Regions from separate parts of the Comamonas serinivorans genome, predicted to be linked through region 3. Evidence: riboswitches for the same ligand, from Rfam matches in the RefSeq annotation. Region 3 holds a riboswitch; each other region holds the start of a gene.
The links. A riboswitch is a leader RNA that binds a small molecule or an ion and turns the genes downstream of it on or off. The one in region 3 is predicted to bind thiamine pyrophosphate.

Region 1 (9,910 bases), 820 kb from region 3:
CTGGACTGATGCACGCCGCCGGGCTGAGCCTGGCTTTGAGAGGAAGCAGTACACGGCGATTGTCGATGCCAAGACAACGGCAATCACCTGATACCCCTTGAAAGGCACGACTTGGTCCGGCAACACACAGGCCTGGCCCACCGCACACACCGCCCCGGCTGGCGGTGCCGGGCCCGGGTCGAGGGCCCCCTGGCTTGGGTTGATAATCGGCGGGTTTTCCCATGTGGCGCCCCCCGACGCCACCAACCCACGCCACACAACATGACCACGACGATCCGCCAACAGGACCTGATCGACTCGATCGCAGGCGCCCTGCAATACATCAGCTACTACCACCCTGCCGATTACATCCAGCATCTGGCCCAGGCGTACGAGCGCGAGCAAAGCCCGGCTGCCAAGGATGCGATGGCGCAGATCCTGACCAACTCCAAGATGGCCGCCACCGGCCACCGCCCCATCTGTCAGGACACCGGCATCGTCAACGTGTTCCTCAAGATCGGCATGGACGTGCGCTGGGAAGGTTTCACCGGCGGCCTGGAAGACGCCATCAACGAAGGCGTGCGGCGCGGCTATAACCACCCCGACAACACGCTGCGCGCCTCGGTCGTGGCCGACCCACACTTCGCGCGCAAGAACACCAAGGACAACACGCCGGCCGTGATCAACGTGCAGATCGTGCCCGGCAACACCGTGGACGTGACCGTGGCCGCCAAGGGCGGCGGCAGCGAGAACAAGTCCAAGATGATCATGATGAACCCCAGCGACTCGCTGGTGGACTGGGTGCTCAAGACTGTGCCCACCATGGGCGCCGGCTGGTGCCCGCCGGGCATGCTGGGCATCGGCATTGGCGGCACGGCCGAAAAGGCGGTGCTGCTGGCCAAGGAAAGCCTGATGGAAGACCTGGACATGTACCAGCTGCTGGCCAAGAGCCAGCGTGGCGAGAAGCTGGACCAGGTCGAAGAGCTGCGCCTGGAGCTGTACGAGAAGGTCAACGCCTTGGGCATCGGCGCGCAGGGCCTGGGCGGCCTGGCCACGGTGCTGGACATCAAGATCAAGATGTACCCCACGCACGCGGCCTCCAAGCCCGTGGCCATGATCCCCAACTGCGCCGCCACGCGCCACGCTCACTTCGTGCTGGACGGCTCGGGTCCCGTGTACCTGGAAGCCCCGTCGCTGGACCTGTGGCCCAAGATCGACTGGGCGCCGGACTACAACAAGTCCAAGAAGGTCGACCTGAACACGCTGACCAAGGAAGAAGTTGCCAGCTGGAAGCCCGGCGACACGCTGCTCTTGAACGGCAAGATGCTGACCGGCCGTGACGCCGCCCACAAGCGCATCCAGGACATGCTGGCCAAGGGCGAGAAGCTGCCGGTGGACTTCACCAACCGCGTCATCTACTACGTCGGCCCGGTCGACCCGGTGAAGGACGAGGCCGTCGGCCCGGCCGGCCCGACCACGGCCACGCGCATGGACAAGTTCACCGACATGATGCTGGAGCAGACCGGCCTCATCGCCATGATCGGCAAGGCCGAGCGCGGCCCTGTGGCCATCGAGAGCATCAAGAACCACAAGTCGGCCTACCTGATGGCCGTGGGCGGCGCCGCCTACCTGGTCAGCAAGGCCATCAAGCAGGCCAAGGTCGTCGGCTTCGAGGACCTGGGCATGGAAGCCATCTACGAGTTCGACGTGGTCGACATGCCGGTGACCGTGGCCGTGGATGCCGGCGGCACCAGCGCCCACATCACCGGCCCGGCCGAGTGGCAAAAGAAGATCGCCAGCGGCGAATTCAAGGTGATGCCGGTGGTCGCGGCCTGACCGCAGCCCTGGTTGGCCCCGTAGCGCCTGCCAAGCCGCCTTCGGGCGGCTTTTTCATGGCTGCTGCCATTGCCGTTGCCCCAGCTTGCAGCAGGCGTGCCCTCGCCTTCGCGGTGGTTGGCGCGTGGGTCAGCCGCTCGGCCCGGCAACCGAGCGGGCGGCGATCAGCCTCATCCGCCAATGTGCTCGAGGTCGCGCAGCAGCTCGGCCAGCGTGATCGGGTCCAGCTCGCGCCAGTCCTGGGGCTGGCCCTGCTGGGTCAGCCGCAGGTGCAGGGTCTGCGCCCCCGAGTCGCGCGGGCTGAACAGGGCGACGCCGGGTTCCAGATCCAACGTGACCTGACGCTGCCCAGGCAGGCTGCGCTGGTAGCTGCAGATGAAGCCGCTGTCGCGCCAGTTGTCCCAGCCGCGGGCGTCCAGGCCCAGCACGCGCAAGGGTTCCAGGGCTTTGCCGTCCCAGGCCAGCACGGCCGCCACGGCTTGCTCGGCCGTGAGGTCGCGCGCGACCTGCCGGCCCAGTTGCTCGAAGGGCTGCAGCAGTTCGTAATCGACAAACACCTGACCGAATGCAGCCAGCGTGGCGGCATCCAGCTGCAAGGGGTGCACCACGCCGACCTTGACGGGCACGTCGGGCCAGACCAGGGGCGCCTCGTCGGCCTGCAGCAGCTCGCCATCGGCCGCAACCCGGAAGGCCGCCAGCGGCCGCGCAGGGCCACCCGGCTGGGCCGGCGCATACAACCCCCAGATCACCCGCGCAGCGATCTGCCGCAAAACGGGATGCTGGACATACACCACCTGAAAGTCATCTGGCGTCCAACGGCGCTGCTCGCGCATGGCCTTCTCCAGGCGCTTGATGTGCGAGGCGCCGATGGCCTTGGTCTGCTTGGCCACCGCCTTGTAGGCGGCTGTGGCGGCGCTGGCCAGTGCCGCGTCGTCGCGCGCGCCCACGGCGGGCAGCTTGGCCACGCGGGCACCAGGGCGTCCGTCTTCCAGCGCGCGCAGCTGGGGTTTGAGCTGTTCGTCCAGCCGCAGCAGGAATTGCCGCGGTCCGAAGTCCAGCACCCGCTCGCCCTTGGTGTTCAGCCCCAGTGTGGGCACCAGGCGATCCTCCAGGTCCTGCGCCGACAGGCCACGCATGAGGCCGATCTTGCGCATCATCTCCTGAGCCTTGAGCTTGAGCGGACGCGACTTCACGCGCTCGGCGATCGCGGCGATTTCGCCCAGCGCCACGTCGGTGCCCATCTCGGCCAGGATTTCAAGCGCCGTGCCGGCCCGCGCCGACAGGCCCTCGGTGGGCCAGACGCGCGCGCACTTGGCCAGGTCGCGGGCGGTCTGGTCGTTGCCCAGCACGCCCAGCGCCCAGAAGGCCCAGTCGTACTTGGCGGTCGGCTTGAGGAGCTCGGCGCCAGGTTCGCGGGGCCGCCACGACGACACCGAGCGGTTGGCGCGGTCCGCCTCCCAGGCCTGCATCAGCGCCCAGGCGAAGGCCGCCAGCGATTCGGGGGTGCAGGCCTCGCGGACCAGGGCCAGCCCCGCATAGCGCCCCGCGCCTGCCGGAAAACTCAGCATTTCGCCCAGCGTCTGCAGGGCCGGGGACGACAGCGTGCCGCCCTGCACCCACTGCGGCGCATGGGCAGCCAGCTGCGGCCAGAACTCGGGCAACTCGCCCACGCGGGTCGGGTAGCGCAGCAGTGGGTCATCCGCCAGCAGCTCGTGGGTGGCCTGCAGGGCGCCGGCGTGGCCCAGGGCTTCCAGCCGCTGCGCGCCCGCCAGCACCGATTCACGCAGTCCCTCGTCCACCAGCCACAGCAGCACCGTGCGCGCCACCGTCTGCGCCTTGCCTTTGCCGCACAGGGCATCGGGCAAGTGCGCGGCCGCGGCGTACTCGGGCCAGGCCTTGAGCCAGGCCTTGCCGTGGATGGCGTGCGCCTTGCCGCTGACGACCGCCAAACCGGCCGAGCGCGCCAGGGGCTCGCTGGCCATGCACAAGGCCAGGTCAATGGCGCTGGCCAGGCTGCGCGCGCACCAGGCCTCCATGGCAGGCAAGCCCGCCAGGCCCAGCGCAGGCACGAAAGCAGCGGCACCGGCGTGCACGTAGCGAGCGGCCAGGCGGTTCCACAGGGGCGCGGCCAGGTCACCGAGCTTGAGCCAGTCACGGCCATCGCCATCGAATTCCTGCAACGGTTGGCGCGCCCAGTACGGGCTGATCTTTTCGTTCAGTTCACGCAGGGTCTGCGCGACGGCGTCGGCGTCACGGGCCGCCAGGGCCTGCCGCAACGGCACCAGCTCCACTTGATCCTCGTCCTGAAAGTCTGCCAGGTCGACACCCAGGGCAGCCAGCTGCTCGACCTCGCTGCCTGTCTCGAGGGCCTGGGCAGCAGCGGCCTCGAAGACCTCGCTCCAACGCAGCTGCGGCGCCAGGGGCGGCACATCCGTCAGGTGCAAGGCCTTGGCCGCTTTGGACGCGCGGGGCTTGGTTTTTGGGGTGGGCTGCCGCCACGGCGGGTTCTCCAGCCAGGCGACGGGGTCGATGGGGAATTCGGGGCGCTGTGGCGCGCTCTGCATGTCCATGGGTGTGCTCCTGCCTCCAGATGAAGGGTGCAGTGTGCCTGAAACATCCCGTCACATCGAGACGCCGATTGCGCCCGAAGGTGCTACTTCGGGCCTGCGCCGCCATGGGACCGCTGAGCTGCATCTGCTGACCGGCGTCCGCATCAGGCAGCGCGGGCCGCAGCGCCCTGCCCGACGCAGCAGCCTGAGCGCCGGTCCTCTACACCCTGCCTCTTCAGAGCCACCGCCACGTCTTTCCTTGCACTCCAGGCACGCCACTACAATCGCGCGGCCGGCGCATTCACGCCGGTGTTTGCTGGGGGTGCCCGGCCGTGTCTCTCGAGGCCGGCGGGCTGAGAGAGTCCCTTTGAACCTGATTGAGATCATCCTCGCGCAGGGAAGCACGTCAGCCCACAGGCCGCACGGTCTCGTCGCCCCGTCAGGGGTCGGCCCGGGCCCTGGCGCTGCAGCGCGAGCTGCCGGAGTGCGCCATGACCGTTTCCCCTCCTCCCGCCGCCCAGGGCAGCGTGACCAACCACAGCCTGCAGGTGGTTGCCGCACACGAGCGCGTGTTTGCCTGGCACAACCATGCGGCGCTGTGGTTCAGCCTGGGCGTGGGCCTGCTGGTGCTGCAGATGGGTGCCCTGATCGCACCAGCACTTGGCTTCACGGGCGCGTTGTGGGTGATCGCGGGCGGCTCATTGCTCGGCGCAGCCTTGTTGGCCTGGGTGGCCCACATCGGCGCCACGCATGGGCTCGCCAGCGCCGGGCTGATGCACGCGGTCATGGGCCGGCGCTTCGCCCAGCTGCCGGTGCTGCTCAACATCGTGCAGCTGCTGGGCTGGGGTGCGTTCGAGCTGGTGGTGATGCGCGAGGCCACCGTGGCCATCGTGAGCCGGCTGGGCTGGATCGGTGCCGGCACCTCCGCCGCCCTGTGGGCCACGCTGGCCTGGGGCGCGTTGCTGACGCTGCTGATGACCCTGCCCATGGTGCGGCTGGTGCGCCAGCTCATCGCGCGCGTGGCCCTGCCGCTGGTCGTGCTGGCCTTGCTGTGGATCAGCTGGCAGCTGCTGGGCCAGGCACACACCCAGGGTTGGGCAGCACTCACGGCCACGCCCGGCAACGGCAGCATGAGCCGCCTGTCCGCGCTTGACCTGGTGATCGCCATGCCCGTCTCGTGGCTGCCGCTGGTGGCCGACTACGCGCGCCATGGCCGCAGCGCCAAGGGCGCGTTCTGGGGCACCTGGGCCGGCTTTGCGCTGGCCAACGCCTGGTGTTATGGGCTGGGCGTGCTGATCGCCACGCTGATGCCGGGCACCGAGATGATGGCCGCGGTGCTGCTGGTGCAAGGCGGGCTGCTGGCGCTGGCCCTGGTGCTGCTGGATGAGGTGGACAACGCCTACGGCGACACCTACTCGGCCGCCATGAGCGCGCACAGCCTGCTGCCACGCCGCAGCGTGCGCCACTGGGCGGTGGTGGTGGCGCTGGCCTGCACGGTGCTGGCCATCGTGCTGCAGATGCACAGCCTGGAGCCCTTCCTGATCCTGCTGTCGTCTGTCTTCACGCCGCTGTTTGGGGTCATCGTCGGCAGCCTGGCGGGTCGGCGCGACGTGGCCGGCCTGCTGAGCCGCGCGCCCGCGGTCAACGGCGGCGCCGTGGCCATCTGGCTGCTGGGCATTGGTGGCTACCACGCGCTTGCTCAGTGGGCACCACATTGGGGCAGCGCCCTGCCCGCCTTCGCGTTGACGCTGGGCCTGTCGGCGCTGCTGCGCGTCGTCCATCAGCCGGCAGCGGCACGATCCATGGCGTGATGCGAATGGGGTATGGATGATTTCCCGTTTTCAATTCAACGGCAATGGATTCATACTGCCTCTGGATAAAAGCAGACATGCGAGCGGATGTGTATCAGGTTCGGCAGCCCCGCGCAGGCCCTGCTGCCGGCATGGGTGCCGTGAGGGGAACGGTATGATGAACGTGACTTGCGACGGTGCCGTGCTCCTCACGCCACCGGGTCAGGCCATCGTCTGGAAATGCTGAAATGGATTGGGTCCCCGTCGTCTTCATCGTGTTCAAGGTCCTCGTGTTCGGAACCTGCATGTTCTTCGCCATCAAGTGGCATTACGACCAAGGCAAAAAGAAGAAATGATCAGATGCGGCCCTCTTGAGGGCCGCATGCACATGTGCCCCAGGCCGGCGCGTGACCGGCCTGCCGCCTTTCCCACGGAGCTTGATCATCAGCAGTGAGAATCAAACGACATCATTCCCAGACACATCAAAGGTCCGCATGAAAATCTGCACCCCCACCAAAAATGATTACTTGAAATTAATGGAAATTTGGGAAGATTCAGTTCGCGCCACTCACGACTTCTTGAGTGAAGAGCACATTCAAACCCTCAAACCCCTGATACTCGAACACCATTTCGATGCAGTGGATTTGCGAGTCGCCAGCGACGAACATGGTGACATGGTCGGCTTCATTGGTGTTGCCAACCAGAATGTTGAGATGCTTTTCATATCCCCATCCCACAGAAAACAAGGGATAGGCTCGATCTTGCTCAAGAACGCGATAACCCATCAAGGCGCAACCAAAGTCGATGTCAATGAACAGAACCCCGACGCAGTCGCGTTCTATGCGCATTGTGGATTCAGCGAGGTTGGCCGATCGCCGCTGGACGGACAAGGCAACCCCTTTCCACTGATTCACATGGCGCTCAAGCAGATCAGCTGATCATTTGTCAAACAGCATCATCTGAATGTCGCAAGGCCTTCCTCCAAGGAGCAGTTTGGCTGACATCGCCCACGTCGTGTCCAGGAGCAATGATGAATACCACTTTTGAAGGCGGGTGCCTGTGTGGGGTGAATAGGGATCGGATCAGTGGCAATCCTTTGTCTGTCTATGCATGCCACTGCATCGATTGCCAACGACGAACCGGAAGTGCGTTCGCGCTTTCCATGCTGGCGAGAAGCGCCAGCATGGAACTCACATCGGGTCAACCAGTTGCTTATCGCGCAGCTCTATCTGATGGCAGAACCAAGGTGGCAAATGTGCAGGGACTGTGGCACGCGTCTATGGGGGACGCCACGGAATGAAGCCGTTGTTGTGGTTCAACTCGGCACCTTGGACCAGCCGCATGCATTCAAGCCCATTGCCCACTTGTGGACTCGAAGCAAAGCCCCATGGATGGTTATCCCTGATGCAGATGTCCAGTTTTTGACTCAGCCTGAAGACCAAATGGAGTTGGTAGAACTTTGGCGTTCAAAGTCCAACAACATTGCTGGTAGGAAATAGCTTCAAATTCAATTCAAAAATGGTCCCCATGACGGCTGGAATGGGGTCGCGATGCGGCATCACAAAAGGAACGGAGTTGCCACGCCAGGCCAGCAAGCGGCCCTCGGCGCGGTCAGGCCTCACACCCGGAACCAGTCGCACCCCTGATCGGCCGTGGCCGCCAGCAGCTGCGGCGAGAACAGGCCGAGCGCGGACCGCAGCTCGCCCAGCGCCAGGTCGGGGCGGTTGTTCTGCTCGCTCAGGTGCGCGGCCACCACCAGGGCCAGGTCGTCGTGCATGACGCTGGCCAGCAGCTGCGCCGCCTTGGCGTTGCTCAGGTGCCCCAGCGAACCGGCCACGCGGCGCTTGAGGAAGGCCGGATACCGCGATGCCGCCAGCAGTTCGGGGTCGTGGTTGCTCTCCAGCACCAGGGCGTGACAGCCTTGCAGGCTATCCACCACGTGGGCGCTGGGGTGGCCCAGGTCGGTGCAGATGCCGAGCCGGCGTTGCCCGTCGCTGACCACGAGCTGCAGCGGCTCGCGTGCGTCGTGCGGCACGGTGAAGGGTTGCAGCAGGCAACACGCGCTCACGGCGATGGTCACGCCATCGCTGGCAAAGCGCACCAGCCCGCCCACCGCGGGCTGGCCGATGGCCTGCCAGGTGCCATGCGACAGCCACAGCGGGATGCCCAGCCGCTCGGCCAGCGCGGGCGCGCAGCCCACGTGGTCGCTGTGCTCGTGGGTGACGAAGATGGCGTGCAGATCGGCCAGCTGCAGGCCGGTGGCCTTCAACCGGGCCTGCAACTCGCGCTGGCCCAGGCCACAATCGACGAGCACGCGCGTGACCTCGCCGCCTGGCAGCCCGCCGATCAGGTCGCCCTGTGCGACGGGCCCAACACCGCCGGCCGCGTCCGCCGCGGAACCCGGTTCCCCTGCGCACGTGATCGGCGCGGTGGCGGGGCTGGCTTCGATGAGCAAGGCGTTGCCGGCGCTGCCGCTGCCCAGACTGCGGAATCGCAGCATGCGAATGGCTCAAAAAACAGGAGTATGCTGCCATGCTCGTTGATTACACAACGAGAACAGCCCCATACTCCAGATTGCCGTCAATCGGCGGAGGATCACTTCAGGTCGTCGGCCAGCAGCTGGGCGATGCGGCGCGCGTTGTCCGAGGACTCGGGCGTGCCGTCGCCCTTGAGCACACGCACCACGCTCTGACCGCCGGTGGAGGTCACGCGCACCTGGTACTTGAGTGCCTCGGCGGCCTTGGGCGTGCTGCCGAACAGGCGGCCAAAGAAGCCGGCTTCCTTGCGGTTGGGGTCCGGCGGCAGGTAGCGCACGAAGTAGATGCCCTGGCTGCGGTCGCGGTCTTCCACGGTGAAGCCCGTGCGGTCCAGGGCCAGGCCCACGCGGCGCCAGGCACGGTCGAAGTCGTCGTCGACCTGCACCACGGGCGTGCCGTTCTGCTCGGCCACACGGGCCGCGGGCTGCACGCCCCCGGCTGCCACGACGGCCTTGGACTGCTCTTCGCTCACGCCCAGCTTGACCATCAGGCGACGCAGGAATTCGGCTTCCAGCTCGTGGTCGGCCGGGCGCGGTTGCCACTGCGTGGAATCCTTGGTCTGGCTGGTGTATTCCTCGACCATGCCGCGGTGGGTGATGAAGACCTCGGTCTTGCCATTGCTCGACTCCATGCGCGTGCGGAACTTGTCGCGCTCGCCGGTCGAATAGAGCTGATCGAACACCTTGCCGATGGTCGAGCGGATGATGTCCTGCGGCAACTTGGCGCGGTTCTCGGCCCAGTCGGTTTCCATGATGCCGATGCGGGGCTCGTCCACGGCCAGCAGGAAGCCGTTCTCCTGCCAGAAGTCGCGCACGGGTTGCCACAGCTTGTCGGCCGGCCGGTCGATGACCAGCCAGCGCTCGCCACCCAGGCGTTCCATGCGCACGTCGCCCACCGCCATGGCCGCCGTGGTGTTGGGCGACGCCGCCTGAGCCCGCTGGGCGCTTTCGTAACCGCTGGCGGTGACGTTGCCGCCGGGCATCTGGTAGCGGTTGGCGGCAGCCAGCTGCGTCAGGTCAGGGGGCACCTCGAGCGACACGCCCTTGCCGGCACTCTTGTAATCGATCTTGTCGGTTTCCAGGACCGAGCAGGCAGACAGCGCCAGGCAGGCGGCCGTTGCAGTCCATGTCAGGAGAAATGTGTGTTTCACCAGAGGTTCCTATCACGACGGGCCAGCAGGCTGCGGCCCATCAAAGCGGTGCTAAGACCAGTATGCCAA
Region 2 (9,910 bases), 430 kb from region 3:
TGGCTGGCCACCGTCAATTGGCTGAAGGCCGAGTTGGCCGTCACGTTCCACAGCGCACGGGTGCCCAGGTTGAGGGCGAGCTGCCCGCCACTGGCGAGCTGGCTGGCGCCGGTGTAGGTGCCGCCCTCGGCGGTGAACGCCCAATTCGTGGTGGCATCGGCCTGCCACAGCCAGGGCGCGGTGACGGTGGCCGTGTTCAGCGTGACCGGGGTGGAGGCCCCCAGCAGCGCAAAGGCCGTGCCGTCGGCACCGGTGGCGCTGAGCTGCGCACCGGGGGCCGCGCTCAAGCGGGCGGCCCCCGTCATTTGCACAGCGATGCCTTGTTCGCCATTGGCCTGCAGGGACGCGGGTGCATCGATGGCCACGTCGGCTGCGGGGCCCAGGCGCACCGCCGCTGCACGCTGGGTCAAGGTTGGCGAAGCGGGTGGCGGTGGGTCGATGTAGGGCGCCCCATTTGCCGTCAACGTCGCCCCGCCATTGAGGCGCATCACGCTGGAGGCAATGAGGGCGGCGCCACCATTGGCCAGCGTGGTCAGCCGCGTGGGGCCGGTCACGGCAAAGGACGTGGCAACCGCCTCCTGGCGGACCGCAGCATGGAGTGGCGCCGTTCGGGCATACATCGTCGCCTGTTGCTCGACGTTCAAGGCCCCGTCAATGCTCACCGTGCCGCCACCAGCCTGATAAAAGCCGATGCGCGTGCCGCCCAGGCTGGTGATGGTCACATCGCCCCTGTAGTTGGACGTGCCGCCGTTGTGGCGGATGCCATCGCGCGTGTTGTTGGCATTGCTGGGCGCTGCGGCATCGCTGCGCACGGTGGTGGTGCCATGCACGGTCAGTGAGCCTGCGGCCTGTTCGATGGCGGCGGCGTTGTTGAACTCGCTGGCCATGCTGGTCTGCGTGGGCGTGGGCTTGTAGACGGTCAGGTTCTGCAGGAACTCGGCCGTGCCTCGGTTGAACAGGCCGCGGGTGTTGTTGCCGTTGCTGTCGTGGAGGGTCACGTTGCCCTGCGCCTGCAGCGTGCCTGTGGTGGTCAGGTCAAACACGCCGTTGCTGGCGCCACCGTTGCGCCAGGCCACGACGTCGGGCGCCGTCAAGGTCACGGTGCCGCCCGTGGCTGTCAGCGATTGGCCGGCGATGGGGGCCCCGCCACCGCCCGTCAACCCCATGGTGGTGACGGCGCTGTTGCACGTGCTGGTGGCCGCAATGGTGTTGTTGGCCGACAGCGTGCAGGCCTGGGCGAACACCGTGGGGGCCTGCAGGCCCAGGGCTGCCGAGCAGGCCAGCAGGCGGAGGGGGAAGGTCGTCGAAGGGGGCATGGGCGTGACGGACGGAGGCCAGGCGATCAAGCCCGGCGGGTGAAAGGGCAGGCGAAGCGGCCATTGTTGAATGGCCCACCCATAATGGGCGCCATGAAGGCTCAGAAATCCTCACACATGGTCACACATTCCCCCACTTTGTCACGCCGCCAGCTGCAGCGCTGGCTGCTGGCGGGGGCCGCCGGCGGCCTGTCGCTGAACTGGGCAGCCCTGGCGCAGGCCCAGGCCAGCGCGCTGGCGTCGCTGACCAACGCCGATGCCTCGGCCGGGGTGAAGGCCTTGCTGACCCAGGGTGCGGGTGCGGCGATCGACCTGCTGGGCCAGAGCGGCGGGTACCTGAACAACCCGCTGGTGCGCATTGCCTTGCCCAGCCAGCTGAACCAGGCGGCCAAGCTGATGCGCCAGTTCGGCCTGGGCGCACAGGTCGATGGCATCGAAACCGCCATGAACAGCGCGGCCGAGCAGGCCGTGCCCCAGGGCAAGGACGTGCTGCTGGGCGCCATCCAGGGCATGAGCGTGAGCGACGCCAAAGGCATCCTGACCGGCGGCGACACCTCGGTCACCGACTTCTTTTCGAGCAAGACGCGCGGCGGGCTCACCGAGCGCTTCACGCCCATCGTGCAGCAGACCACCAACCAGGTCGCGCTGGTGCAGAAGTACGACCAGCTGGCCGGCACGGCGGCGCGCTATGGCCTGCTGCGGCAGCAGGACGCCAACCTGGCCGGCTACGTCACGGGCAAGACGGTGGATGGCCTCTACACCGTCATCGGCCAGCAAGAGCGCGCGCTGCGCCAGGACCCCGTGAGCGCGGGCAGCGCCTTGCTGACGCGCGTGTTGGGTGGTTTGAAGTGAAGTATGCGGCGGTACCCGTTTGTTTGAAAATGGCCATCCGCTGATACTGCCTCATCTTTCCTTGGCTTGTTTTCGTTCGCTGGCGGGCGGCTGTGCCCGCTGGCCCCGTGGCGCCTGGGGTGGCGCCTTTTGTTGCCTGGCCTGAACCATGTCTGCCTCTCCCTTGTTCCGTGTGCGTGCCGTGCTCTTCGATTGCGACGGTGTCCTGGTCGACAGCGAACCCATCACCAACGGCGTGTTGCGCGACATGCTGGCCGAACGCGGCTGGGCCATGAGCGCCGACGAATGCCTGCGCCGCTTTGTCGGCAAGACCGTGCGCAGCCAGGCGGCCCTGATCGAAGCCCACACGGGGCAGCCCTTCACCGAAGACTGGCTGCAGGCCTTTTACGTGCGCCGCAATGCGCGGCTGGCGGCCGAGCTGCAGCCCATCGACGGTGCCGTGGCGACCGTGCAGGCCGTGCATGCCCGGGTCGGCGGGCGCATCGCCTGTGCCTCGGGCGCGGACCTGGCCAAGGTGCAGATGCAGCTGGCGCAGGTGGGGTTGGCGGCGCTGTTTGGCGCCCATGTCTTCAGCGGCCACGACCTGCCGCGCAGCAAGCCCTTTCCCGATGTCTACCTGAAGGCCGCCGATGCGCTGGCCACGCCGCCCGCCGATTGCCTGGTGGTGGAAGACACCGTCACCGGTGTGCAGGCCGGGGTGGCGGCGGGGGCGACGGTGGTGGGGTTTGCGCCGGCCGGCCAGGCGGCTGTGCACACCGAGGTGCAGGCCCTGCGCGAGGCCGGCGCCGCGCACATCATCACGCACATGCGGGAGCTGCCGGGCCTGATTCGGGTGTGATATTGGGTCCCAGTATGATGGACTTCTCGATGAAAAGATGGTTCACCTGATTGAATACTGCCCCCTGATTGAGCTCTGCTGAACCTTCCTGCCAGGACGCAGCCTGTCCGCCTGCGGCAAGTGGCCGTTCCGCGGCGGGGTTCGGAGGCGCGCAGGCTGGCCTGAGCCGCCCCGGCCGTTGCTGGCGCGCACGGGCCAAGCGGTTGCGATGCGCTCAGGCACCCGCCGAAGGCGATCGGCCAAGGGGCAGGGCGGGTTTCCAGGCATGGAGCGCCGGCGTGAAGTGGCGACGCGTTTCAGGGTGACGCAGGCGTTGCCCGGCCCGATGCGGACTTTGCCGAGGTGCGCCGGCATGCGATCGCGCATGGCGCCTGGGTGTCAGTTCGCCGCAGGCGCAGTCCGTATATTGCGGCGCGTCGCTCGCGTGAAACGCTCGCATGCACGTGAAGCCGATCCCACTTTGGAGGAGAGATGCCCATGTCCCGTTTGAATGCTTCCGTGGCGCGTCGCGCCCTGTGTGCCGCGCTGGCCCTGGCCGGCTTGGGGCTGTCGGCGCCAGCGCTGGCCGAGGCCAAGTTCCCCACCAAGCCGGTGACGCTGTACGTGCCGTTTCCGCCCGGCAGCGCCACCGATTCCATGATGCGCGCGCTGGGGCCGGTGATGAGCAAGTCGCTGGGCCAGCCCGTGGTGATCGACAACCGGCCCGGCGCGGCCGGCACCCTGGCGGCGGCGATGATGGCGCAGTCCAAGCAGCCCGACGGCTACCAGCTGGCCGTGGCGCCGGCCACGCTGTTCAAGGTGCCGCACATGCAGAAGGTGCCCTATGACCCGATGAAGGACCTGACCTACATCGTCGCCTTCGCGTCGTACACCTATGGCCTGGTCGTGCCCGGCAATTCGCCCTGGAAGACGCTGAACGACTTCGTCTCGGGCGCCAAGGTCGCCACGCAGCCGCTGTCCATCGCGACCACAGGCTCGGGCAGTTCGGGCCACGCGGCCACCGTGCTGCTGGCGCGCCACACGGGCATCCAGCTGCAGTCGGTGCCGTTCAAGGGCGGCTCCGAGGTGCTGCAGGCCTTCGTCGGCGGCCACGTGCAAGGGGTGATCGACGGTGGCTGGGCGCAGAACGTGCGCCAGGGCAAGGGCCGGGCGCTGGTCACGTTCTCGGAAAAGCGCCTCATCCCCGACGTGCCCACGGCGCGCGAGCTGGGCATCGACGTGGTCACCTACAGCCCCATCGGCCTGGTGGGCCCCAAGGGCATGGACCCCAAGATCGTGCAGACGATTCAGGACGTCATCAAAGAGGCCATCCAGGATCCCAACTTCAAGAAGGCCCTGGAAACCTATGACCTTGGTGAAACCTACATGACCAGCGCCGAGTACCGCAAGGTGGCCGAGCGCCTGTGGGTGGACGAGAAGAAGAACCTGGAGATGCTGGGCCTGATCGGCGCCGACGCCCCCAAGTGAGCCGGACGCGCCAGGTCCAAGGCCCTGGCATGTTCACCGCGTCAAGGTCCGCTCAGCGGGCCTTTTTCAATGGGGTATGCGCCCATTCCCGTTGTTCAAAAAACGTGGATGGGGTCATACCCCATCGGTCTGTCTGCGGGGTGGCCTGCGGAGCTTGGCCTGATCGGCGCTCAACACGTCGAGCAGGGCACGGCGGTTTCGTGCGCGATGAGGTGCTGTGGGCGTTGTGTCGCGGACCGTGGGTGTCGGCCGCATGGCGTGGTCGACTGGATCGGCACGGATCGAAGGCGGGATCAGCGTGGCGCCGGCTCGTGCTCAGGTCCGTCCGCTGGCGCGCGATGGCGCTCGAGGCGGTCGCGCGCCGCCTCCGACAGCGGACGCGAACGCTTGGTCTGCCCATCGACGAGCACGACCACGGACTGGCCATGGCCGCAGAGCTGGCCGTGCTGAAAAATGGCCTGCTCGAACGCGATGGAACTGCGGCCGACCTGGCCCACGCGGGTGGCGATCTGCACCTCGCCGGGCCAATGGATCTCGGCGCGGTAGTCGATGGCCAGGCGGGCCAGCACGAACGAGGTGCCGGCCTCGCTCAAGGCCAGTTCGGGCCGCTCGAGCACCTCGACGCGCGCCAGCTCCATGAAGGTGGCGAACACGGCGTTGTTGACGTGGCCCTGGCGGTCGGTGTCGTTGTAGCGGACCTTGTCGGTGGTCACGATGGGGAAGTCGGACGCTTGCATGGGCGCAGCATCCCACGGATGCCGGGCCGGCGTCTGTCGCCTGTGGCGAGACGCAGGGTGGCTGAAGCAGGCGCGGGCCAGGTCAGGCGATGCGGACCAGGGCTGGCGCTGGCCTTGGCCACCGCGCGCCGGCACGTGGCGGGCCGGCTGCCGAACCAGCGCGGCATCAGGCCACGTGGATGTTCTGGGGACCGAAGAAGGCGCGCATGGCCACGATGTCGCCGTCGGCATTGAAGCGGAAATGGTCGATGACGGACAAGGTGGTGTGCTTGCCATCGCGCGTGAAACTGAGCTTGAGGCCAAACGCCACCTCGTTGGCCACGGCGCGGGGTTCACCGTCGTGCACCACGGTCATGGGCGTGCTGGTCACACGCTGAAAGAAACCGCGTATGGCCTCGGTGCCACGGCGGGGCTCGCTGCCCACGGGGTCTTCCACGCAGGCATCGGCCGCAAACAAGGCCATGACGGCGTCGAGATCGCCCTGGTTCAAGGCTTGCACATAACGCTCTGCCACGGCGGTCATGTGCGCGGCGTTGGTGCTGGGGGTGTTCGACATGAAACGCTCCTGGGTGACGGGTTGGGTGATGGGGCGTGTTGATAGCACGGCGCGCCGCGTGGCCCCTGGCACCTGCAGCACACGCGAATACCCGCATGGACACGACGCGCGGGGGCGGGGGGTTGGGCCTACAATCGCCTTTGCTCCGGGGTGCACGAACATGGCGTGCTGAGACGGCGGACCTGACCGCCGGAACCGCGAACTTGATCTGGTTAGTACCAGCGTAAGAAGAGCTGCAGCCACAAGGCGTTCATGCCGTGGCGGACATCCACACCCGGCATCCGTGGTTCCCATGGCGCAGGGCAAGCATCTGGGTATCCGTCCATGCGTCATGCACACCGGGCGATGCGGGGCAATCCACTCACCCACAGGAGATGCCCGCATGAATGCCCCGAACACCCCCGATCAGTTGAGCCCGGCCGCCAAAGGCGGCCTGTCGCCAGAAGACTTTGCGGCCTCGCTGGCGCGCGCGCGCCAGCCGTTTCCGGCGTCGAGCCGGGCCTTCATCGAGGGCTCGCGCGCCGACCTGCGCGTGCCCGTGCGCGACGTGCAGCTGACCAACGGCGAGCGGGTCAGTCTGTACGACACCTCGGGCCCCTACGGTGACCCGACCCAGCAGCTGGACGTGCGCCAGGGCCTGCCGGCCCTGCGTGCGGCCTGGGTTGCCGAGCGGGCTGACACCGAGGCCTATGACGGCCGCATCGCCCAGTTGCTGGACGACGGCGGCAAGGGCGATCGCGACAACCCGCGCATCGCTGCGCTGCGCGCCGAGGCGCGTGGCCTGCAACGCCAGCCGCGGCGCGCCAGGTCCGGCGCCAACGTCACGCAGATGCACTACGCCAAGCGCGGCATCGTCACGCCCGAGATGGAGTTCGCCGCCCTGCGCGAAAACGGCCGCCGCGAGTGGATGGCCGCCTACCAGGGCCACGCCGAGCGCGAGCGCCGCCTGGCCGGCAACGCCATGGGGGCGGCCTTGCCCAAAGGCCCGATCACGCCCGAGTTCGTGCGTGACGAGATCGCGCGCGGCCGCGCCATCCTGCCGGTCAACATCAACCACCCCGAGGTGGAGCCCATGATGATCGGCCGCAACTTCCTCGTGAAGGTGAACGCCAACATCGGCAACAGCGCCGTCACGTCGAGCATCGAGGAAGAGGTGGAAAAGCTGGTCTGGTCCACGCGCTGGGGCGCGGACACGGTGATGGACCTGTCCACCGGCAAGCACATCCACACCACGCGCGACTGGATCGTGCGCAACAGCCCCGTGCCCATCGGCACGGTGCCGATCTACCAGGCGCTTGAAAAGGTGGGCGGTGTGGCCGAGGACCTGACCTGGGCCATCTTCCGCGACACGCTGATCGAGCAGGCCGAGCAGGGCGTGGACTACTTCACCATCCACGCCGGCGTGCGCCTGCCCTTCATCCACCTCACGGCCGACCGCGTCACCGGCATCGTCAGCCGGGGCGGCTCCATCATGGCCAAGTGGTGCATGGCGCACCACCGCGAGAGCTTCATCTACGAGCACTTCGAAGACATCTGCGACATCCTCAAGCAGTACGACGTCAGCTTCTCGCTGGGGGACGGCTTGCGCCCCGGCTCGGGCGCAGACGCCAACGACGAGGCCCAGTTCGCCGAGCTGAAAACCCTGGGCGAGCTGACCCAGGTGGCCTGGAAGCACGACGTGCAGACCATCATCGAAGGCCCGGGCCACGTGCCCATGCACATGATCCAGGCCAACATGGACGAGCAGCTCAAGGCCTGCCACGAGGCGCCGTTCTACACGCTGGGCCCGCTGACCATCGACATCGCGCCCGGCTACGACCACATCGCCAGCGCCATCGGCGCCGCCATGATCGGCTGGATGGGCACGGCCATGCTGTGCTACGTGACGCCCAAGGAGCACCTGGGCCTGCCCGACCGCGAGGACGTGAAGCAGGGCCTGATCGCCTACAAGATTGCTGCCCACGCCGCCGACGTGGCCAAGGGCCACCCCGGTGCCCGCCTGCGCGACCAGGCCATCAGCAAGGCCCGCTTCGAGTTCCGCTGGCAGGACCAGTTCAACCTGGGCCTGGACCCGGAAACCGCCGCCGCCTTCCACGACGAAACCCTGCCCAAGGACAGCAGCAAGGAAGCGCACTTCTGCAGCATGTGCGGGCCCAAGTTCTGCTCGATGAAGATCACCCAGGAGGTGCGCGAATTCGCCGCCGCCCAGGGCGTGAGCGCCGAGCAGGGCCTGGCGGCCGGCATGCAGGCCAAGGCCCAGGAGTTCAACCGCGCGGGCGGCGAGCTTTACATCCCCATCCACACGCGGACCAGCGACACCACGGCGCGTTGACAGCCTGCGCAGGCCGCCACGGCTGGCCTGCCAGGGCTGGCCTGTGCGTTGGCGCACCCGCGTGCAGGCGTGAAGCCCTTCTGGCTGGTGCTCTGGTCGAGGTGAGTGTTTTGAAGGAGTATGGTGTCACGTCCGTTTTTTCACCAACGGCAGTGGGTGCATACTCCTGCTAATCAGCGCTGACGCGTTCGCTGCTGCGAGGGGCGCACGTTGGGCGTCACCTCCAGCGTCAGCGCCTGTCCGCGCCGGATCAGCTGGAAGGCCACGGGTGCGCCGGGCTGCAGCTGCGACACCCGCGTGAGCAGCTCGGCCGAGTTGCGCACGGCCTGGTCGCCGATCTGGGTGATCACGTCGCCCGGCAGCAGGCCGGCGCGGGCGGCGGGGCCGTTCTGCAGCACGCCGGTGACGATGACGCCCGCGTTCACGTTGGCGCCAAAGGTCTGGGCCAGCTGGGGCGTCAGGTCGCTGGGTTCGATGCCGATCCAGCCGCGGGTCACGCGGCCGTCGCGCACGATGGCGTTGAGCACGGTGCGCGCCGTGGCCGAGGGGATGGCGAAGCCGATGCCCATGCTGCCGCCCGAGCGCGAGTAGATGGCGGTGTTGATGCCCAGCAGGGCGCCGTCGATGTTGACCAGCGCGCCGCCCGAGTTGCCGGGGTTGATGGCGGCGTCGGTCTGGATGAAGTTCTCGTACGTGTTGATGCCCAGCTGGTTGCGGCCCAACGCGCTAACGATGCCGCTGGTCACGGTCTGGCCAACGCCGAAGGGGTTGCCGATGGCCAGCACGCGGTCGCCGACCTCGGAGGCGTCGGAGTCGGCAAACGCCATCACGGGCAGGTTGGGCAGGTCGATCTTGAGCACGGCCAGGTCCGAATCGGGGTCGGTGCCCACGACCTTGGCGCGTGCGGCGCGCGCATCGGTGAGCACCACCTCGATTTCGTCCGCGCCTTCGATGACGTGGTTGTTGGTCAGCACATAGCCGTCGGCGCTGACGATGACGCCCGAACCCAGGCCGGCCTGGGGCTGCGCGTTCTGCTCACCGAAGAAGAAGCGGAACCACGGGTCGTTCATGTTCGGGTGGCGCGTGTTCTTGCTGGTGTTGATGCTGACCACGCTGGGTGCGGCCCGCTTCACGGCGTTGCGGAACGAGGCCGTGGGCGTGTCGCCCGGGGCGCTGGGGGGCGCCTCGATCACCGCGACGCCCGGGCTGGCGGGGAGCACGGCTTTGCCGGGTTTGAGCCACTGGGGCTGCAGGGTGGCGACCACGAAGTAGGCCGCCAGCAGCACGGTGACAACCTGGGCAAACAAAAGCCATACGCGTTTCATGGCGCGCATTGTCCTGCATCCGGCTGCCCCGGCCCGGCAGACAGCGTGGCGCGGCGATGGCCGACAATCGGCACATGGCTTCTTCAACCGATTCGTCCGGCGTGGACCGCGCCGCGTTGCTGGCGGCGTTCAACGCCGAGCTGCACCCCGAGCGCTTCAAGGACTACGGGCCCAATGGGCTTCAGGTGGAGGGCAAGCCCCGCGTGCGCAAGCTGGTCAGCGGCGTGACCGCGAGCCAGGCCCTCATCGACGCGGCGATTGCCGAGGGCGCCGACGCGGTGTTCGTGCACCACGGCCTGTTCTGGCGGGGGCAAAGCGGCACGGTGACGGGCTGGATGAAGGCGCGGCTGCAGCGCCTGCTGGCTCACGACATCAACCTGTTCGCCTACCACCTGCCGCTGGATGCCCACGACCGCCTGGGCAACAACGCCGAGTTGGGGCGCGTGCTGGGCCTGGCCGCCCAGACGCGGTTCGGTGAGCAGGACCT
Region 3 (9,910 bases):
GGCGAACCTGAGGCACACGACCCGCCCAGCCGAAGCCACTGTCCGCACCCGCTGTCACACGGTGGAGGGCGATGTGCTGCTGGGGGCCGATGGCCTGTGGAGCCGCGTGCGCGAGCAACTGCTGCACGACGGCGCGCCCGCGTTCACGGGCCACCTGGCCTACCGCGCCACCGTGCCGCAGGCGCAGCTGCCGGCGCGGCTGCGCAGCGGCCAGGTGGGCGTGTGGCTGGCGCCCCGGCTGCATGCCGTGGCCTATCCCGTGAGCGCGGGGGAGGCGCTGAACCTCGTCGTCATCGTCGAGGGCGAGAAGCCGGCCGGCGACCCGCGGTCGTGGGACCACAGCGCCCATGCCGCCCAGCTGCAGGCCCAGCTGCGGGGGCACGCCCCGGCCTTGCGGGACTTGGTGGAGGCCGTGCCGCACTGGCGGCTGTGGCCCTTGCACGACCGCGCGCCCATGCAGAGCCCGCACGACCACGGGCAGGGCCTGGTGGCCTTGCTGGGCGACGCGGCCCACCCCATGCGGCCTTACCTCGCGCAAGGGGCCGGCATGGCGATCGAAGACGCGCATGCCCTGGGGCGTGCGTTTGCCATGGCCGAAACCGGTGTGCCCATGGACAACCTGTTGCGCCACTACGCGCTGAACCGCTGGGCGCGCAACGCCCGCGTGCAGGCCCGTTCACGCCGCAACGGTCGCATCTTCCACGCCACGGGCCCGGTGCGCTGGGGGCGCAACCTGGCGATGCGGCTGTTGGGCGAGCGGCTCATGGACGTCCCCTGGCTGTACCGCGGCTTGGATGTGGATCTGAGCCGTTGAGGGGTATGGCTTCGTCCTCGATGATGGTTAATTGATCATGGCTTCATACTGCGGATGAAATGCCGCGAGTCCGCCGTGCTGGCGACGCGCCGTGACAGAATGCGGGCCTTTTCCGCTGGGCCCCGGCATGCGCTTTGACGTCATCACCCTGTTTCCCGAGTTGTTCGCGCCCCTGCTGCAGGCGGGCGTGACGCGGCGCGCCTACGAGAGCGGCCAGGTTCAGGTCAGGTTGTGGCCGCTGCGGGACTTCGCCGAGGGCAACTACCGCCGCGTGGACGACCGGCCCTTTGGTGGCGGACCTGGCATGGTCATGCAGGCCCAGCCGCTGTTGGCCTGCCTGCAGGCCATCCGCGCCGACCGCGTCGCTGGGGCCGATGGGGCCGATGCGGCCGAGCCCGCGCCGCTGGTGCTGTTTTCGCCGATCGGGCAGCGCCTCGACCACGCCAGCGTGGCCGGCTGGGCCGGCTCCAGCGGCGCCATCCTGCTTTGCGGCCGCTACGAGGGCGTGGACCAGCGCTTCATCGACGCCCACGTCGACGCCCAGATCAGCCTCGGTGATTTCGTGTTGTCGGGCGGCGAAATCGCGGCCATGGCGCTGCTGGACGCCGTGGCGCGCCTACAGCCCGGCGTGTTGCACGACGAGCAGAGCCACATGGCCGACAGCTTCAACCCCGCGCTCGACGGCCTGCTGGATTCGCCCCACTACACCCGGCCCGAGGTCTGGCAAGACCAGGCCGTGCCGCCCGTGCTGATGTCGGGCAACCACGCCGACATCGCGCGCTGGCGGCGCGAGCAAAGCCTGGCGCTGAGCCAGCGCCTGCGGCCCGAGCTGGTGACCGCGGCCCGACAGGCCGGGCGGTTGAGCAAAGCCGACGAGGCGTTTCTGCGCGGCTTGGCGGCCACGGGCCGGCAAGACGCCCAATCCTGAAGGGCGGGCGCTGCCGGTGGCGTTTGCGTTAAGCCAAGGAGCAGGGCCCCGTGCTGCAGCAGCGGTGATCCGCAAGCCGGCATCGACAAGGTTCGTGCCACGGACGCCTGCGTGACGCCCAAAGGCAAGGTATGGCGAGGGGGCGGGCATTGTCTCGGCGTTCAGTCGGCCTGCGGGTCTTGCGTCGGACGGGCCCCGACTGGCGCACCGGGCGGGCTGTGCAGTAGAATGGCGGGCTTTGCGATCCTCTGTCAGCCGCGGCGCTTTCGCTGCATGCAGTCCCTGCGCCTTGCGCAAACTGCCTCGAAGGCAAGCCGAAAACCCTGGTTTTCGCCGCCACGCCGCCCCTAGTGCAGCTGGGCATGATCACATCGGAGCCTCAGACATGAATCTGATCCAAACCCTTGAGCAGGAAGAAATTGCTCGCCTGAACAAGACCATCCCCCAGTTCGCCCCTGGCGACACGGTGATCGTCAGCGTGAACGTGGTGGAAGGCTCGCGCAAGCGCGTGCAGGCCTACGAAGGCGTGGTGATTGCCAAGCGCAACCGCGGCCTGAACAGCGCCTTCACCGTTCGCAAGATCTCCAGCGGCGAAGGCGTGGAGCGTACGTTCCAGACCTATTCGCCCCTGATCGCTGGCGTCGAAGTCAAGCGTCGTGGCGATGTGCGCCGTGCCAAGCTGTACTACCTGCGTGAGCGCAGCGGCAAGTCGGCCCGCATCAAGGAAAAGCTGCCCGCCCGCGTCAACAAGGGCGAAGCCGCTCAGGCCTGATCGGGTGTGCCGGTGGCGTGAGCTGCCGACCCCCTCGAAAGCCGCAGACAGCCGTCTGCGGCTTTTTTTGTGGCCGGTCATTTTTGGAGTATGGGTCGATTTCCGATGAATGAACAACGGATGTCGGTGCATACTGCGTGTGACGTCGGCGCCAAGCACGCACGATCATGCAGCGCCGCTGCCTGGCGATTGGCCGCGCAGGGCTGGGGGCGCAGCGGCTGCCTCTGGTGGCCGGCGGTCTGTCGCGGGCCGCGGCCGCGTCAGAGCCCGCACGCGCGACGAGGCATGATGCGGCCTGCCGCGTTGTGCACCCCGGAGGGTGGCCACGCCCCGCAGATGCCGCGGGTTGCCCCTGCAGACCACGGCGCGAGAGAGAACCCCGCGAACCCACGCCATGAGCCAAGTCAACGTCAACCTGCCCGCGCCGCTGTCGCGCATCCCTCAGTTCGATGCCCGCAAGGTGCCGGTCGTGGCCGTGGACGACGGCTTGCCAGCCATTCCGGCCGCGGCGCTGACGCCCGAGGCCCTGCGCCGACGCTTCACCCGCGACCTGAGCTGGACGCCGGAAATCCGCCGTGAAACGCAGTTCACCCAGGCCGAGGCGGCGCCTGCGGCCGTGCTGGTGCCCATCGTCATGCGGCCCCAGCCCATGGTGCTGCTCACCCAGCGCTCGACCAAGCTGAGCAAGCACTCGGGCCAGGTCGCGTTTCCGGGCGGGCGCGTCGATCCGGGCGACGCCTCGATCGAGGACGCGGCGCTGCGCGAGGCGCTGGAGGAGGTGGGCCTGGACCCGGCCCGCGTCGAGGTCATCGGCGCCTTGCCGTCGTACACCACGGGCACGGCCTTCGTCGTCACGCCGGTGGTCGGGCTGGTCAAGCCGCCGCTGGACCTGCGCATCAATCCGCAGGAGGTGGACGTTGCCTTCGAGGTGCCGCTGGCTTTTCTGATGAACCCGGCCAACCACCGCCACCACGAGTACGTGGCCGATGGCGTTCGCCGCAGCTGGCTGTCCATGCCGTACATGGATGACGGCCACGAGCGCTTCGTCTGGGGCGCCACGGCCGGCATGCTGCGCAACCTCTACCGTTTCCTCAGCGCCGAGCAGTGAACGTTCGCGAGCGGCGATGAACGTGGTGGATCTCCTCCCATGAGCCTGTTTGCCCTGGTCCTGGCCTGGCTGGTGGAGCAGGTGCGCCCGCTGCGCCACGGCAGCTGGCCCAACCGCGTGCTGCGGCGCTGGGCGCGCTGGGTGGCCCGCAACGTGGACACCGGCAAGCTGGTGCATGCGCGCGTGGGCTGGGTGCTCATCGTCGGCGTGCCCGCGCTGGCCTGCACCCTGGTGCACTGGGGGCTGCAGCAGCTGCTGGGCTCGTTCGTGGCCATGCTGTGGGATGCACTGCTGCTGTATGCCTGCCTGGGCTGGCGCAGCTTCAGCCAGCATTTCATGGCCATCCGCAATGCCCTGGCGGATGGCGACGAAGAGCTGGCGCGGCGGCTGCTGGCGGCCTGGCAAGGGGTGGAAACGGCCCGCGTGCCAGGCACCGAGATCGCACGCCACGCCATCGAATACGCGGTGCTGTCGGCGCATCGCCACGTGTTCGGTGTGGTGGCCTGGTACGGCTTCACGGCCATGCTGGGGCTGGCCCCGCTGGGGGCCGTCATGTACCGCCTGGCCGAGGTGACCATGCGCGACGCGCGCCTGCGCCACACCGTGCTGGCCCTCAGCGAGCGCTCGCTGCTGGCCGAGGTGGCCGAGCGCGCGTGGCAGGTGCTGGACTGGGCGCCAGCCCGGCTCACGGCGCTGAGCCTGGCCGTGGTCGGCAACTTCGTCGAGGCCGTCAGCAGCTGGCGCAGCCACGCCCAGCAGGCGCCCATGGACAGCGACGGCCTGCTGCTGACCGCGACCGCCGGGGCGCTCAACATCCGCCTGGGCGGGGCCAGCCTGGCGCGGCTGGCGCCCCCCGGCCATGCCAGCGCGCGCGACCAGGCCTGGTCCACGGCCGACGCGATCTTCACGCCCCAGCTCACGGCGCAGACCGGCACGCCCCACCGGCGCGAGCCCGAGGTGCCGCGCATGGGCGAGGTGGCCAAGCTGCTGTGGCGCAGCCTGGGCGTGTGGCTGCTGCTGCTGGTGCTGCTGGCCCTGGCGCGCTTGCTCTGACGGGCCGTGGGGTCGCGCCCGACGGCGGCAGGTCGCAGCCAGGGGGCTGGGGTATCATGCGCGGCTTGGGAACCGCTGCCTCATCGGCTCGATGGCGGCTCGGTTCCCTTGGCCTTTAACCGGGGTGCAGGCCGGCCTGCTGAGATGGCGATCACGCCAAACCCGCGAACTTGAGACGGTTTGTACCGGCGGAAGAAGCTAGAGGACCAGCGACGGCGCGCCCAGCCATGACGGCGCCCGATCCGGCCGGTTTGCCCCTCCGTCAGGCGCTCCGCCATGACGTGAATGACACCGCTTGACTCCGTTCCCCCTCGCACGATGACTGGTGATCGCCAGGGCGGCAGCCTGCGCGGCGGCGCGCGCCACATCGGCATTGCCGGTGCGGGTCTGCTGGGCCGGCTGTGTGCCTGGCACCTGGCCAGCCAGGGCTTGAGCGTGGACGTGTTCGACCCGGCGCCCGATGCCGGCCCGTGCTTTGCCGACCGTGCGCAGCCCCGGGTGGGCCTCTCGCCGGCCTGGACGGGGGGCGGGGGCGCTGCCGACCCGGTCTGGCCGCAGGCCGCGGGCTTCACCGCCGCCGGCATGCTGAGCCCCATCGCCGAGCTGGACAACGCCGAGCCCGCGCTGGCCGCGCTGGGCTGGCGGTCCATCGTGCTGTGGCGCGCCATCACCCAGGCGCTGGGCCGCACGCCCGGCAGTTTTGCGCCGTTCTACGCCCAGCGCGGCTCGTGGATGCTGGCGCACCGACCCGACCTGGGCAGCGCCCAGCGCGTGCTGGCGCGGCTGGCTGCGGCGGGGCGCAGCGCCGCCTGGCAAGAGGCAGTATCCCTGGCTTACCGTCGATTTTTGATCGATGATGACGCCATACCTGCATTGGGTTTGACCGAGGCCAGCGCCCAGGGCATGCCGCAGGCCTTGAGCCTGGCGCAGCTGCAGGCGCAAGAGCCCAGCCTGGCCGGCGCCGCCCACGCCTGGTTCCTGCCGGCCGAGGGGCAGCTGGACACGGCCAACACCCTGCTGGCCCTGGTGCTGGCGGCGCGCACGCTGAGCGGCCCCTCGGGTCCGGGCCGCGTGAACTGGCACTGGGGCGAGCGCGTGACGCAGGTGGGCGAAGACGCGCGGCTGCACCTGCACGGCCCCGGGGGCGAGCGCGTGGCCACCTTTGACCAGGTCATCGACACGCGGGGCCTGGGCGCCCGGCCCGACCTGCCCATGCGCGGGGTGCGTGGCGAGCTGGTGTGGCTGCACGCGCCCGGCCACGGGCTGACGCGGCCGGTGCGCCTGCTGCACCCGCGCCACCGCGTCTACATCGTGCCGCGCCCGGGCGACCTGCTGCTGGTGGGCGCCAGCGAAATCGAAAGCGAAGACCGCTCGCCGGTGTCGCTGCGCTCGGCGGTCGAGCTCATGGCGGCGGCCCACAGCGTGCTGCCGGCTGCGGCCGAGGCCCGCGTGGTGCGCCTGGACGTGAACCTGCGCCCGGCCTTGCCCGACAACGGTCCGCGCATTGAGGTGGCGGGCCGGCGCCTGCGCATCAATGGCCTGTTCCGCCATGGCTGGCTGCTGGCGCCGGCGCTGCTGCAGCAGGCCCTGCAGGCCGCAGACCTGCCGACCACGCTGGCCGGCGTGGCGCTGGACGAGGTCGGTGGCCTGGGCGAGGCGCCGTGGCTGCACGCCGCGCAGGCCTGCGCATGAAGGACGCCGCCATGGACACCATCTACGGCACCACGTCGCCGCGCTGGCGTGGCGGGATCTGGTTGACGAACCTGAACGGGCCCGGCACCCCCAGGTGCGGGTGGCAAACGGCGGAGGGGAACCATGTGGCGTGACGCAAGGCGATGGGTGGTGCAGGCCCCGCGGCACCGGGGCGGCCTGCGTGGCACGGCAGCCCGAGTTGCTGGGCGAGTTGCGTGGGTCTGGCTGGCCGCGAGCCTGTGGGCCGGCCTGATGGCGCCTGCGGCTGCGCAAGGGCTGTCGATCCAGCGCGAGGGCGCGGCCGGGCTGGGCAGCGGCGGGGGCCTGGGTGGACTCGGTGGGCTGGGCGCCACGAGCGGCCCGGCTTCGGGGCACGGCAGCTCGGGCGGTTCGCTGTATGGGCTGTCGCCGGGCGGTGCGACGCCGGGTGCGCCGGCGGCGGACGCGCGCGCACCGGGTGCATCGGGGCAGGCGGCGTCCGGGTCAGCCAACCGGCCCACGCGGGGTTCAACCCCCAGCCGACCTCAGGGCCGATCCAGTCGGTCGGCCCCATGACCTGAACGAGACCGTGGCCTGCTGGGGCAGGGCTGGCGGCGCCGGATGGCGCGGTCGCACAGCCTGCCGGCAGCGCCCCCCCTGAGTAGGAGAAACGCATGAACACCCCCGACACCGCCTGCCACATCGCCGACACCGCCGATGCGCTGGCCCCCCGCGCCGCGATCGCCATCCAGCTCGATGGCCAGCCGCGCTTCGTGCCCGATGGCTGCACGCTGGCCGATCTGGTGGCGGCGCTGGGCCACGCGCCGCAGGCCGTGAGCACGGCGGTGAACGAGCAGTTCGTGCCGCGCGGCGGGCGCGCGCGCGCGCTGGCGGCCGGCGACAGCGTGATGCTGTTCCAGCCCATCGTCGGGGGCTGAGCAGGCCGCGCCGGTCCGGGCTGCGACCCGTGTGCGTCGGCTGGCGCCGCAGGTGCAACGGCGGGCGCAAGGGCGGGTGCAACGGCGACGGCCGCCGCAGGGGACAATCGCACGGCCTGGGCGAAGCCGCTACCGGCGATGTGAGACAAGGTTTGAGGCAGTATCAGGCTGTTTCCGTTTAAATTAAAACGGAGATCGGTGCATACTGCTTGATTGAGAAACGATGGTTGCCAACATGAATTCCGCAGAAACAAGCCCGCCGTCGGCGGCGGCCGAGCCGGCCGGCTGGGTCACGGCGCAGCGCGGTGCCGATCACTGGCAGGTCGGCGACGTGACGCTCACCAGCCGCTTCCTGCTGGGCACGGCCGGCTATCCCTCGCCCAAGGTGCTGGGCGACGCCATCGCGGCCTCGGGCTCGCAGGTCGTCACCGTGGGGCTCAAGCGCCAGCTCAGCGCTGCGGGCGACAACGGCTTTGTGGACATCATTCGCGCCGCGCTGGCCGGCCAGGGCGCGCGCCTGTTGCCCAACACGGCCGGCTGCCGCACCGCGCGCGAGGCCGTGCAGCTGGCCCACATGGCCCGCGAGCTGTACGACACCGCCTGGCTCAAGCTCGAGGTGGTGGGCGACGAGTACACGCTGCAGCCCGACCCCTATGAGCTGGTGGTGGCCGCGCAGGAGCTGGTGCGCGAAGGCTTCACGGTCTTTCCCTACTGCACCGACGACCTGGTGACCTGCCAGCGCTTGCTGGACGTGGGCTGCCCGCTGCTGATGCCCTGGGGCGCGCCCATCGGCTCCGGCCAAGGGCTGGTGAACCCGTTCGCACTGCGCACGCTGCGCGAGCGCCTGCCCGACACCGTGCTCATCATCGACGCGGGCATCGGGGCGCCCAGCCACGCTGCCCAGGCCATGGAGCTGGGCTTTGACGCCGTGCTGCTGAACTCGGCCGTGTCCCAGGCCAGCGAGCCGGTGCGCATGGCGGGGGCCTTCCGCCAGGCGGTCGAAGCGGGGCGCGACGCTTGGTTGGCCGGCGTGATGGCCAAGCAGGATTACGCCGTTGCCTCGACCCCGGTCACGGGCAACCCCTTTTTGCTGAACCCCGCCGCGTCGGCCGGCGGCCTGGTGCTGCCGGGCGCGGGCTCGGCCGGGGGCACGCGATGAGTCCGGGGCCCTTCAGCCGGCCGGCACCGCTGCTGCCACTGGACGAGGTGCCGCGCACGTCCCGGCCGGCGGCTGCCACGCGGGCGGCGCCGGGTGCACACGGCCCGGTGCGCATCGCCATCGTCGCCGCCACGGCGCACGAGGCGGCGCAACGCCAGCAGGTGCTGGTGCAGGCCGCCGCCGCCTGGCAGGTGCCGGCCTGGGTGCAGGTGCTGGGCGCCGATGAACTGGCCGGTGCAAACACCGCACCGCACGTGGCCTGGGTGCACAGCGCCGCGCCCACAGTGGCCCTGGCCACGGCCTTGCGGCGCTGGCGCGAGACGCAGCCCGTCGCCGTGCTGATGGACGGTGCGCTGCCGCAGGGCGAGGCCTGGGCCTGCCTGCTCGAAGCCGGTGATGTGCTGATGGGCAGCAGCGCCGACCTGTTGCGTTGGCTGGCCGGCCGCAACGGCGCGGCCCTCGACAAGGCCGTGCCGTCGGCGCCATTCCTGGTCGATGCCTGGCGCAGTGCCAAGGCCAGGCTGTGGCCCACGGGCATGCCCGCGCCCAGCGCCTGTCTGCGCCAGGCCGGGGGCGAACGCCAGCCGGGCCGCGCCGACGAGGGCCTGCAGTGGCTGGACAGCGCCTCGGCCCAAGGCTGGCTCAACCCCGACCCGGGCCTGCGCCGGCATTGGACGGCCGACGCCGACGCGGGTTGGCGCATGCAGGCCGGCGCCACCGTGCTGGCGCTGGCCAAGGGCTTTGTCGCGGCCGATGCCATCACCCTGGGCCTGACGCTGGACCCCGCGGGCCGGCGCTGCCCCGTGCCCCTGTTGAGCTGGAGCGCGGTGCCGACCTTCACGCACGACGACGGCAGCGTGCCGCACACCCCCATGCCTGCGGCCCCCAGCATCTACGCCATCGTCGACAACGCCGAGCGCCTGGCGCGCTGCGCCGAGCATGGCGCCCAGATCGTGCAGCTGCGCACCAAGCTGCCGCCGCACCCCACGCCGCAGGACCAGGCCCGGCTGCGCCAGGCGATTGCCGGCAGCATCGAGGCGGCGCACGCGGCCGGGGCGGCGCTGTTCATCAACGACCACCGGCAGGCTGCGTTGGACCTGGGCGCCAGTGGCCTGCACCTGGGCCAGGAAGACCTGCTGGCCCTGACCGAGATGCAGCGCGCCAGCCTGCGCCAGCCCCGTCTGGCCAGCGAGGGCGGGCGGTTGCTGGCCGTGGACTGGGCGCAGGCGCCGGGTGATGCGCCCATGCGGCTGCTGCACCTGGGCATCAGCTCGCACAGCGTGTGGGAGCTGGCGCGTGCGCGTGCCCTGGCGCCGGACTACATCGCCTGCGGCCCCGTCTGGGCCACGACCACCAAGGACATGCCCTGGCACCCGCAAGGCCTGCGCAACCTGCGCTGGTGGGTGGCGAACGCCGGCTGTCCGGTGGTGGCCATTGGCGGCATCTTGTCGGCCGAGCAGATCCGCG

Region 1: it holds a riboswitch for thiamine pyrophosphate, as region 3 does, so the genes downstream of both, CCO03_RS10540 (purine-cytosine permease family protein) here and CCO03_RS14055 (FAD-dependent oxidoreductase) in region 3, are expected to answer to the same signal.
Region 2: it holds a riboswitch for thiamine pyrophosphate, as region 3 does, so the genes downstream of both, thiC (phosphomethylpyrimidine synthase ThiC) here and CCO03_RS14055 (FAD-dependent oxidoreductase) in region 3, are expected to answer to the same signal.

Annotation. Positions count from the first base shown of each region.
Region 1 covers NZ_CP021455.1:2,479,747-2,489,656, forward strand. The annotation lists gene CCO03_RS10525 (Bug family tripartite tricarboxylate transporter substrate binding protein) at 1-9, shown strand, start outside; gene CCO03_RS10530 (fumarate hydratase) at 262-1,815, shown strand; gene CCO03_RS10535 (DUF4132 domain-containing protein) at 1,986-4,385, opposite strand; TPP riboswitch at 4,673-4,781, shown strand; gene CCO03_RS10540 (purine-cytosine permease family protein) at 4,856-6,175, shown strand; gene CCO03_RS10550 (GNAT family N-acetyltransferase) at 6,649-7,092, shown strand; gene CCO03_RS20840 (GFA family protein) at 7,185-7,454, shown strand; gene CCO03_RS20765 (GFA family protein) at 7,408-7,653, shown strand; gene CCO03_RS10565 (MBL fold metallo-hydrolase) at 7,773-8,654, opposite strand; gene bamC (outer membrane protein assembly factor BamC) at 8,750-9,841, opposite strand.
Region 2 covers NZ_CP021455.1:3,726,770-3,736,679, reverse strand. The annotation lists gene CCO03_RS15945 (pertactin-like passenger domain-containing protein) at 1-1,346, opposite strand, end outside; gene CCO03_RS15940 (DUF4197 domain-containing protein) at 1,434-2,168, shown strand; gene CCO03_RS15935 (HAD family hydrolase) at 2,317-3,006, shown strand; gene CCO03_RS15930 (tripartite tricarboxylate transporter substrate binding protein) at 3,484-4,473, shown strand; gene CCO03_RS15925 (acyl-CoA thioesterase) at 4,767-5,210, opposite strand; gene CCO03_RS15920 (nuclear transport factor 2 family protein) at 5,377-5,766, opposite strand; TPP riboswitch at 5,903-6,013, shown strand; gene thiC (phosphomethylpyrimidine synthase ThiC) at 6,149-8,098, shown strand; gene CCO03_RS15910 (trypsin-like peptidase domain-containing protein) at 8,272-9,423, opposite strand; gene CCO03_RS15905 (Nif3-like dinuclear metal center hexameric protein) at 9,498-9,910, shown strand, end outside.
Region 3 covers NZ_CP021455.1:3,300,554-3,310,463, reverse strand. The annotation lists gene CCO03_RS14080 (FAD-dependent monooxygenase) at 1-814, shown strand, start outside; gene trmD (tRNA (guanosine(37)-N1)-methyltransferase TrmD) at 942-1,742, shown strand; gene rplS (50S ribosomal protein L19) at 2,128-2,514, shown strand; gene CCO03_RS14065 (CoA pyrophosphatase) at 2,909-3,622, shown strand; gene CCO03_RS14060 (cobalamin biosynthesis protein) at 3,662-4,675, shown strand; TPP riboswitch at 4,786-4,889, shown strand; gene CCO03_RS14055 (FAD-dependent oxidoreductase) at 4,994-6,367, shown strand; gene CCO03_RS20610 (hypothetical protein) at 6,379-6,501, shown strand; gene thiS (sulfur carrier protein ThiS) at 7,021-7,284, shown strand; gene CCO03_RS14045 (thiazole synthase) at 7,520-8,443, shown strand; gene CCO03_RS14040 (thiamine phosphate synthase) at 8,440-9,910, shown strand, end outside.